DNA from 2 places in the Planococcus sp. SSTMD024 genome. Region 1 is predicted to be linked to the other one. Evidence: a T-box and tRNA genes for the amino acid it is inferred to sense, from the RefSeq annotation. Region 1 holds a T-box; the other holds one or more tRNA genes.

What was found. A T-box is a leader RNA that pairs with one kind of tRNA and senses whether it is charged. The one in region 1 lies ahead of AB9R92_RS05440 (valine--tRNA ligase), so its partner is inferred to be a tRNA-Val.
Region 2: it has a tRNA-Val gene. The T-box ahead of AB9R92_RS05440 (valine--tRNA ligase) is inferred to sense a tRNA for this amino acid. The anticodon was not compared.

The regions. Positions count from the first base shown of each region.
Region 1 is NZ_JBGGNS010000019.1:311,179-316,513, forward strand. It holds gene AB9R92_RS05440 (valine--tRNA ligase) at 1-2,201, opposite strand, end outside; T-box leader at 2,283-2,500, opposite strand; gene AB9R92_RS05445 (AbrB family transcriptional regulator) at 2,522-3,589, opposite strand; gene hemL (glutamate-1-semialdehyde 2,1-aminomutase) at 3,761-5,047, opposite strand; gene hemB (porphobilinogen synthase) at 5,049-5,335, opposite strand, start outside.
Region 2 is NZ_JBGGNS010000023.1:111,453-116,787, reverse strand. It holds gene AB9R92_RS14790 (hypothetical protein) at 54-191, shown strand; gene AB9R92_RS14785 (thermonuclease family protein) at 333-1,052, shown strand; gene AB9R92_RS14780 (hypothetical protein) at 1,069-1,575, shown strand; tRNA gene AB9R92_RS14775 (tRNA-Val) at 1,674-1,746, shown strand; gene AB9R92_RS14770 (TRAP transporter permease) at 2,125-4,158, opposite strand; gene AB9R92_RS14765 (DUF1850 domain-containing protein) at 4,151-4,672, opposite strand; gene AB9R92_RS14760 (TAXI family TRAP transporter solute-binding subunit) at 4,749-5,335, opposite strand, start outside.

The DNA of each region.
Region 1 (5,335 bases):
CGGACCGAACGGATCACGTCCATCAAGAGCTTCATGCTGTCGGCCTTTTTGTTGTCGCTAAGTTCAGCGTTCACTGCCGGCCAGGCGGCGATGGTGATGGATTCGCCTTCCGTCGGCAAGTTCTGCCAGATTTCTTCCGTGATGAACGGCATGAACGGGTGCAATAGGCGCATCGTGTTATCGAGCACGTATGCGAGCACCGAACGCGTCATCGCTTTCGCCTGTTCGTCTTCACCGTACAATGGCAATTTCGCCATCTCGATGTACCAGTCACAGAAATCATCCCAGATGAAGTTATAAAGCAAGCGCCCGACTTCCCCGAACTCATAGCGTTCCGCAAGGTTTGTCACTTGCTCGATGGTTTCGTTGAGGCGTGTCAAGATCCACGTGTCGGCAACGGATTTCTCGCCGGACAAATCGATGTCTTTGTGCTCCATGCCTTCCATGTTCATCATTGCAAAGCGCGAGGCGTTCCAGATTTTATTGGCGAAGTTCCAAACCGACTCGACTTTATCGTTCGAGTAGCGAAGGTCCTGCCCTGGAGATGATGCCGTTGCCAGGAAGTAGCGCAAGGAGTCTGCGCCGTATTCCTCGATAACGTCCATCGGGTCGACGCCGTTGCCGAGCGATTTCGACATCTTGCGCCCTTCCGCATCCCGCACAAGCCCGTGGATCAATACGTCTTTGAACGGTTTTTCGCCGGTGAATTCAAGCGCCTGGAAAATCATGCGCGATACCCAGAAGTTGATGATGTCATAGCCCGTCACGAGTGCATCGGTTGGGTAGTAACGGCTCAACTCCTCGTTTTCTTCCGGCCAGCCGAGTGTCGAGAACGGCCACAAGGCGGATGAGAACCATGTGTCGAGTACGTCTTCATCTTGCGTCCAGTTTTCCGCATCAGCCGGAGCTTCGTGGCCAACGTAGATTTCGCCGGTTTCGTTATGGTACCAAGCCGGGATCTGATGCCCCCACCACAATTGACGCGAGATGCACCAATCGCGGATGTTTTCCATCCAGTGGAGGTAGGTTTTTTCGAAGCGGTCCGGCACGAAATTGACGCCGTCTTCGCTTTTCTGGCTGTCGACCGCTTTCTTTGCGAGTGGCTGCATGTCCACGAACCATTGCGTCGACAAATACGGTTCAACGACCGCGCCGCTGCGCTCGGAATGTCCGACCGAGTGGAGATGTTCTTCGATCTTGAACAGCACGTCCATATCCTGCAAATCTTTGATGATCGCTTTGCGGCATTCAAAGCGGTCCATGCCTTCGTATTTGCCGGCATTTTCGTTCATCGAGCCGTCTTCGTGCATGATGAGTACGCGCTCCAAATTGTGGCGGTTGCCGATCTCGAAGTCGTTCGGGTCGTGTGCAGGGGTGATTTTCACAGCGCCGCTTCCAAACTCACGGTCCACATAATCATCCGCAACGATTTCAATTTCACGGCCGATGATCGGCAAGATGACTTTTTTGCCGATCAAATGCTGATAGCGTTCATCTCTCGGGTGAACCGCGACTGCCGTATCGCCAAGCATCGTCTCCGGGCGGGTCGTCGCGATTTCGATGTGGCCAGAACCATCAGCAAGCGGATAGCGCATATGATAAAATGCGCCTTGTACGTCTTTGTAAATAACTTCGATATCCGAAATCGCCGTTTTTGTTGCCGGGTCCCAGTTGATGATGTATTTGCCGCGGTAGATCAATTTTTTCTCGTATAATTTGACGAATACTTCGCGCACCGCTTTTGACAAGCCTTCATCCAAGGTGAAACGCTCGCGTGAATAATCGAGGCCAAGCCCAAGCTTCGACCATTGCTGGCGGATATGGCCGGCGTATTCTTCTTTCCATTTCCACGACTCTTCCAAAAACGCTTCGCGGCCCATATCGTGGCGTGAACGCCCTTCTTCTTTCAGCTTGCCTTCGACTTTCGCCTGTGTCGCGATGCCGGCATGGTCCATCCCCGGCAGCCACAAGGCGTCATAGCCTTGCATGCGCTTCATGCGCGTCATGATGTCCTGCAAGGTCGTATCCCACGCATGCCCCAGGTGAAGCTTGCCCGTTACGTTCGGCGGCGGGATGACGATCGTATACGGCGTCTTGCCGCTTTCCGGTTTCGCTTCGAAAAATTTATTGTCCACCCACCAGTCGTAACGCCCTTGTTCGATTGCCTGCGGTTCGTATTTCGTTGATAATTGCTTGCTCATCCAAATTCCTCCTCTTGGCCAACATGCGGCACTGGTTACTGTCGAACTTAAAAATGAATACAAAAAAACTCCTGTCGTCTCGTAAAGGACGAAGGAGTTTTTCGCGGTACCACCTTTATACACAGGCAGAATTCGCCTGGCTCTCAAGTTCGATAACGGATTCGCATCCGGTTCCCGCTACTCATTTCACGGCAACTGCTCCGAGGTGACATTCAAATGCGGAACATGGAAGCCTCTCACCACTTGGCTACCTCTCTGAAATGTCCCCGCCACTTTACTATCCTCATCAACGCATCAATATCCTGTTAAGCCTATTGTACTCAATAGCCCGATTTAGCGTCAAGCTTTTTCACATAGTAAGACACGAGCGGCGCCGCGACTAGCAGGATGAAGAACAGCCGGAACAGATGGAAGCTCGTCACCAGCGGCACGTCCGCCCCCGCCTCAAGCGCGGTAATCGTCATCTCCGCCATGCCCCCGGGAGCTGCACTCAAGAAGAAGTCGAGGAATAGATACTCCGGCAGCAACAGCTCCAGCCCGTAAGCAAGGCCTGCTGAAAACGCGATGAGCAGCACGGTATTGAGGAACACCGCTCCCGCGATCCGGCCGTCCAAGGAATCGCCGAGCTTTTCCATCGACAAGCCGAGATGCGTCCCGATCAACACTTGCGCGATGACGATGACAAGACCCGGCAAATCGACCAAATCGCTGCCGGTCAAGGTCTGGACGACCGCCATCGCAAGAACCGGTGCCATTAATTCGCGCGCGGGAAATGAAATGCGCTTCATGATCCAGTACAATACATAGCCGAAAACAAGCGCGATGCCGAATGCATAGGGGGAAAAACGGAAACTTGTTTCTGTGATGTCACCTGGCGCACGCCCAGATAAAAGTCCCGCCGCTAGCGGCACGGTAAAAACGATGAGCAGGATGCGGAAGGTCTGCATGACCGATACGATCGTGACATTGGCGGATTTCACTTCTTCAGAAATCAGCACCATCTGCGACAAGCCGCCCGGCATCGAGCCGAGCAGCGCTGTCGACATCGTCACGCGCGTCATGCGCTGGAACAACCAGCCGAGCGCCAAGGAAAACGCGACGACCGCGATCGTCATGATGAACATATACGGCAGATCCGCCGCCATCAACAAGACCGATTCCTGCGTGAATGCCGCGCCGATCTGGACGCCGAGCAGCAACAGCCCGAGCGTACGGAACACTTTCGGCCAGTGGAACTTCATGTCGGTCACTTGGCGCAAGATGAGAAAAGCCGCCATCGGGCCCAACAGCCATGGCAGAAACAAACCGGTCAAGCTGAACAAAAAGCCAGCGCCAAGCGCGATGGCCAAAGTTACGAGAAAACGTTTCAATGCGTTACCAACTTTCACTAATTAAAATATCCATTAGTTTTATATTACCAGATTACCGGACATAAAATGAACTACTCAAAAATATTGAAGCGCATTAGATTTGGGAATGTAGTATTAAAATTTACCTCAATTACGAAAAACCGCCCTCAAAAGCCATTCGCAATGGCCTTCAAGGACGGTTTGTTTCATTTATCGCGCCAGTTTCGCAAACACATTATGGAATGCTTGCACTGTGCGTTCGATATGTTCTGGGGTATGGGCAGTCGACAAGAACATGCCTTCAAACTGGGACGGCGGCAGGAAAATGCCTTCTTCCGCCATTAAGCGGTAATAATCCGCAAACAACTCGAGGTCGGAACTGGAAGCCGTCTCGAAGTTCGTCACTTCCTCATTTGTGAAGAAGAAGCCGATCATCGAGCCTGCACGGTTGACCGTGTGCGGGATGTTGTATTTTTCCGCCGCTTCACGGAAGCCTTTTTCGAGTTGGTCTGCGCGTTCATTGAATGTCTCGTAGCTCGCTTCATCTAAACGCGACAAGGTTTCATAACCTGCACGCATCGCAAGCGGGTTTCCGGACAAAGTGCCCGCCTGGTAGATCGAGCCGCTCGGTGCAACTTGCTCCATGATTTCACGCTTGCCGCCGAACGCGCCGACAGGCAAACCGCCGCCGATGACTTTGCCGAGGCACGTCATGTCAGGCGTAACGCTGTAATGGCCTTGTGCGCAGTTATAGCCGACGCGGAAGCCGGTCATGACTTCATCAAAGATCAAGACGGTGCCGTTTTCGTGTGTCAGGTTGCGCAGCTCTTGAAGGAATCCTTCAGCAGGCGGGACGACGCCCATATTGCCCGCAACCGGCTCGACGATCACGGCCGCCAAGTCATCGCCGAATTCCCGGAACGCCAGACGGACGCTTTCCAAATCGTTGTAAGGAACGGTGATCGTGTTTTTCGCCACCGATTCCGGCACGCCTGGTGAGTCCGGCAAGCCGAGTGTCGCAACGCCCGACCCTGCTTTGATCAACAAGCTGTCGCCGTGGCCGTGGTAGCAGCCTTCGAATTTCAAGATCTTGTTGCGGCCGGTATAGCCGCGCGCCACGCGCAGTGCGCTCATCGTCGCTTCCGTACCGGACGACACCATACGCACCATTTCGATCGATGGCACGCGCTCCTGGACCAATTTCGCCATGTCATTTTCAAGGATCGTCGGTGCGCCGAATGACGTGCCAAGCGTCGCTTGTTCCTGGATCGCTTGGACCACTTCCGGATGGGCATGGCCCAAAATCAGCGGCCCCCAAGACAAGACGTAGTCGATATACGTATTGCCGTCGATGTCCGTAATGGTCGCGCCGCTTCCCGATTGCATGAAAATCGGGTCCATATTGACCGATTTGAATGCGCGTACCGGGCTGTTGACGCCGCCCGGCATCAATGTTTTCGCTTCTTCGAATGCTTGTTTAGAATGTTCGTATCCCATATTATTTCCCCTCCAGCCAGCGTACCGCGTCTTTTGCGTGGTACGACATCAGAATGTCTGCGCCCGCACGTTTCATGCTGAGCAATGTTTCAAGAACGATTTTCTCTTCATCGACCCAGCCGTTTTGCGCAGCTGCTTTGACCATCGCGTATTCGCCGGAAACATTGTAAGCGACGATCGGGATATCAAAGTTATCGCGGACTTCGCGGATAATATCAAGATACGACAACGCCGGTTTGACGATCATGAAATCAGCGCCTTCATTGACATCAGACGATGCTTCTCGAA
Region 2 (5,335 bases), on a different contig from region 1:
CCGGGGTATAGAATAGTCAAACAATTACATTCGGAAGAATAGGAGGAAACATCATGAACGAACAGAAAAACTGGTGGGAACCAATATTTACGGGAACATTGGAAATGGGCGTCGACAAAGAAAAGCTGGAAACAATCAACGAAGACAGCCTATTGTACTTCGGTGAAACCACGAGCACGCTGGAACAATGAAGATGTCCAACCATTTCGCAAGTACATAGCAGCGCTTGATCCGGAATAATGCGGAGCAAGCGCTTTTTTATGGAATCCGGGCCGTTCATTGTCGCCTGCTATTGTTTTCGCTATAATTCGAAATAGAAAGCAGGGATTTTCATGAAACCATTCATCCTATTATTGATCAGCCTGCTATTGTTGTCAGGGTGCACTTGGCCTGGCACCACCGATACGGGCGGCACTACCGGCAGGACGGCGGTTGAAGTCACCGAGATCATCGACGGGGACACGGTGAAAATCATTTATGACGGAAAAGAAACCACGGTTCGTTATTTGTTGATCGATACGCCCGAAACGAATCACCCGAGATTCGGCGAGCAGCCGCTGGGGCCTGAAGCGACAGATCGCAACCGCGAATTGATCGAACAAGCACAGCAAGTCGAGATTGAATTCGATGTCGGCGACCGTTTCGACGACTACGACCGGCTGCTGGCGTATTTGTACGCTGACGGGGAAAGCATACAGGAACAATTGCTGTTAGAAGGCTTCGGTCGCGTCGCCTATATCTTCCCGCCGAATACCCGCTATGTCGATGAATTCCGCGACGCCGAGTCTGAAGCAAAAAATGAAGAAATCGGTATATGGGAATACGAAAACTATTCGACGGACCGCGGATTCAATGCAGATGCCTACGGGCAAACCGAAGCAGATAATACCGATGCCGCTGATGACTGCCGCATCAAAGGCAATATCAACCGGAGCGGCAATAAAATTTATCACATGCCCGGCTCCCCTTCCTATGAAGAGACCAATCCCGAGCAATGGTTCTGCACAGAACAGCAAGCCAGAGACGCTGGTTTCCGCAGTTCCGGTCAGTAATAAGAGGAGGAATACGATGCAATTGCTTGTCCTGCGCCTTGATTACCGAAGCTCTACAACGATCGAGAATCTTCAAAGGCAGCTTCGCCAGCCGAATTCCAAACTGGCGTTGCAATTGCCGCATATCCCGTTGCTAGCATATGAAAATACCGCCCCGCTTCAATTGAAGGCAGCACTAGAACCGATTGCCAAAAAAGTCCAGGCCCCTTCTTTTCGTGCCAGTGATATCGGGTTTTCCAAAGACGGTGCGCAATTTTATGTGCAGGTCCACCCGACTGAAGCACTCGACGAACTTTACAGCTCGATGAAATTGGCGGGACACGGATTTTCCAAAGGTGCAGAAGTGCGTTGGCAGCCGCATATTCCCCTCATCGGCAATATCCCCCCTCCGTTTTGGGGCCCATTGTTTGCAAGGCTGGCACTCGAGTTCGATCCGCTGGACGCAACAGGCGCTGCGTTGGAATGCTGGTCTGTGATCGGCAATCGCACGACAATCGAATGGAGCATTTTCTTGGACAGTTAAGAAGTGAATGCGGTTTTTAAAAAGCGAAAAGTTTTTTCACAAAAACTATTGTCTTTTTCCAAAATGGCATATATAATAATAAATGTCCTTGAGATTGCGATTCCTTAGCTCAGCTGGGAGAGCGCTACCTTGACAGGGTAGAGGTCGCTGGTTCGAGCCCAGTAGGAATCATCATAAGCATGCTACGCGCTGCCAAAAACACCAACCGGTTTTCCGGTTGGTGTTTTCAGAGTTTTAAATAAGTCCACTAATCAGTCAGGAATTAGAATAGGGTCACCTTTTCGATATTCAAAAATTAATGACCTATCTAAGTATTTGGAGAAGCGTTCGCTCGACTCCAGTGGATCAGCGAGACGACCGAGACCCCGCAAGCAGCGAAGCGGCTGAGGAGGCTTGGGCGCGAGCCCACGGAGTCGTGCGGTAAGCTTCGGAAAATACGAGTTCTTACCTTTCTCGACATGCTGAAAACACCAACCGGTTTTCCGGTTGGTGTTTTTTTATTGACGCAACCAAAAAAGATGGAAGCCCGCGGGCTTCCATCTTTTTTTATTATGCAGTTTGAACTTTTTTCGTCTTTTTGTCTCTCGACATCCACTGGAATGCGAACAAGACGATAAAGACAGCCGCCCCGATAAGATCCGTGAAACCTTCCGGATAGATCAAGGCAATCCCTGTCACGAATGTGATGATCCGCTCCAGCCAATTGAGCTTGCGGTACCAATAGCCGATCAATCCGGCACCGATGGCGATCATTCCCGTGATGGCGGTGATCAATACCCATATCAATTGTGTCCAGGTTGTATCGATCATCAATAGTTCTGGGGACAAGACGAACATATACGGAATAATAAATGCCGCGATGGCCAGTTTCGCAGCGTTGAACCCTGTCCGTATTGGCTCCCCTCCGGAAATCCCGGAAGCTGCGAATGCAGCGAGGGCAACCGGCGGCGTGATGTCTGCGATGATCCCGAAGTAGAAGACGAATAAATGCGCAGACAATGCGACCACGATCGGTACTGCCGCGCCAGCAGGCTCATCGACCATCAACAAGGTAATGATGGCAGGAGCAGCAATGGTTGAGGTGATGACATAGTTTGCCGTTGTAGGCGAGCCCATGCCGAGCACGATTGCTGCAAGCATCGTGAAGAACAAAGTCAACAGGACGTTCCCGCCGGATGCTGACACAAGGCCATTTGCCAAGGATAGGCCGAGGCCGGTTTTTACGACAACCCCGACGATGATCCCCGCCGTCGCTGTGGCCGCTGCGACCGCAAGTGCGGTTCTCGCGCCGTCCACAAGCGCATGGATGATATCTTTAAAGCCGAGGCGTGTTTCTTTATTGAAGGCACTGACGAAAATCGTCAGCAATATGCCATACAAAGCCGCTTGCATTGTCGGGATACCGACTAGCAAGAACAAGATGATTGCAAGGATCGGCGTCAACAGATAAATTTTCTTCAATACTTCTTTGCGGTCCGGCATTTCGTCCGGCGACAGGCCTTTCAAGCCAATGCGTTTCGCCTCGAAATGGGTCATAATCCAAACGCCTGTGAAGTAAAGAAGTGCCGGGATCGCTGCCGCTTTGGCAATTTCCCAATAGGTGACTCCGCCGATGAACTCAACCATCAGGAATGCCGCCGCACCCATGATCGGCGGCATCAGCTGGCCGCCTGTCGAAGCTGCGGCCTCAACGCCGCCAGCAAATTCTTTCTTATATCCAAGTTTTTTCATCATCGGAATCGTGTAAGAACCGGATGTAACTACGTTGGCGACCGAGCTCCCCGAAATAGTCCCTTGCAGGGCACTGGAGAAAATCGCTACTTTTGCCGGTCCACCGGTCAAGTTACCGGCGAGCGATACGGCGAGGTCATTGAAATACTGGCCCACTCCTGTTTTGACCAGGAACGAACCAAATAAAAGAAATGTAAAGATGAATGTTGCAGAAACACCGATCGGGGTACCGAGAATCCCGTCTGTCGTATAGAACATCAATTGGATTAAGGATTCCAGGTCCTGTCCGCGATGGCGCATGAACCCTGGGAAATAAGGGCCGAAGAATCCGTATGTTAGAAATAGCGCACCAATAACTGTTATTGGCATCCCTACAGCGCGGCGTGTGGCTTCAAGCGTCAAAATGACCGCTAAAATTCCGACGATCAAATCCATTTCCGTCACGCGGCCGATGCGGAACACCAAATCATCATACATGATCGGCCAATATGCACCGACACCGACCGATAATAAGGCGAGTATGTAATCGTACCAGGCCACTTTATGGCGTGCGCCTTTCCGGCGGCGCATCGGGAATAGAATGAAAATGAGCGACAGCGCGAATCCTAAGTGGATAGAACGCTGGATGTACGCTGTATATTGGCCGAAAATGGCTGTATATAATTGAAACAATGAAAAGGCCAACAGCCCGAAAAACACGACATGTTTGACTATGCCTGACAGATCGCGGGTATTCGACTCCGGATCGTACTTTTGGAGAATCTCTTTTTGCTTCTCCTCTGAGATGTGGCTTTCGTCTTCAGGCGGAAGCTTTCTCTCTTCTCTTTCTTCTGGTGATAGTTTATCACTCATAGATATTCACTCCTTCTAATTGCTGATAAATGGATAGGCGCTGGGCACGGAATGTGTAGATCTTGCCTCTTTCCAAACTCTTCTTCAAATCGAGTTCTTTTCCTGCGAATAGGAAAGCGAGTTCCGCGTCCACGTCCCCGACTAGCAACCGGAATTCGGGCAGCTTCCGCTTCATATCCTCAATAAAGTATTTCCCGTCTTTTTCGACAAAGCGCTCCCCTTCTCCTGCATTCGACGGCATGCCGATATTGAAATCTTCGTACTCAAGTTCCGTCATCACCAATTGCCCCCCGTCATCCAGGCGGTAACTTTCGATGACATCCGACAGATGGATCGAATGCGTATAGCGGATCTTGAAGCGGTCTTCTACGACTGGAACGCGCGCAGCAATCTCGTTTGTTTCCGAATCGATGAAGACGAAGTGTTTCTGATATGGGATGAAGAAAAGTGCGGAGCAGATAAGGATGAGGATGGTTGATATAAGAAGGACTTTAAGAATTCTTTTGTTCCGCAAGATGATCCCCCTAGCGACAAAAAATAAATAACGACGATAAAGCTTGCGCTTTATCGTCAGTTATTTTGATTAATTCTTATTGGTTTACTTCATCGAAGTAACGCTGTGCGCCAGGGTGGATGTCAATCCCGATTCCATCAAGAGCCGTTTCTGCTTTGATGAATTCAGCCTTGGCGTGTTGGATTTGATCCGTGTTTTCATAAATCGCTTTTGTAATATCGTAGACTGTGTCTTCAGAGATGTCGTTCTGGACCACGAGCATCGCAAGAACGGAAACCGTCGGAACTTCTTCAGTCAATCCATAAGTACCGGATGGGACCACATCTTCTGCATAGTACGGGTATTTCTCGATCAATTCCGCTGCTTTGTCTGCTGCTACAGGGACAATATTAACGTCAGCTGTAGCACTCAAGCTTTCAACTGCGCCAGTCGGTGTTCCCGCTGTGATGAATGCCGCATCGATTTGCCCGGATTGCAAGCTTTCCTGAGACTCGCCAAAGTCCAAGTTCTGCGCATCGATGTCATCCATCGTCATGCCGTGGATCTCAAGCAATTGCTCAGCGTTGATATACGTACCTGAACCAGGTGCGCCGACGGATACCGATTTACCGGCCAAGTCTTCAAACGCAGTGATGCCGGATCCTTCAGTTGTTACGATCTGGA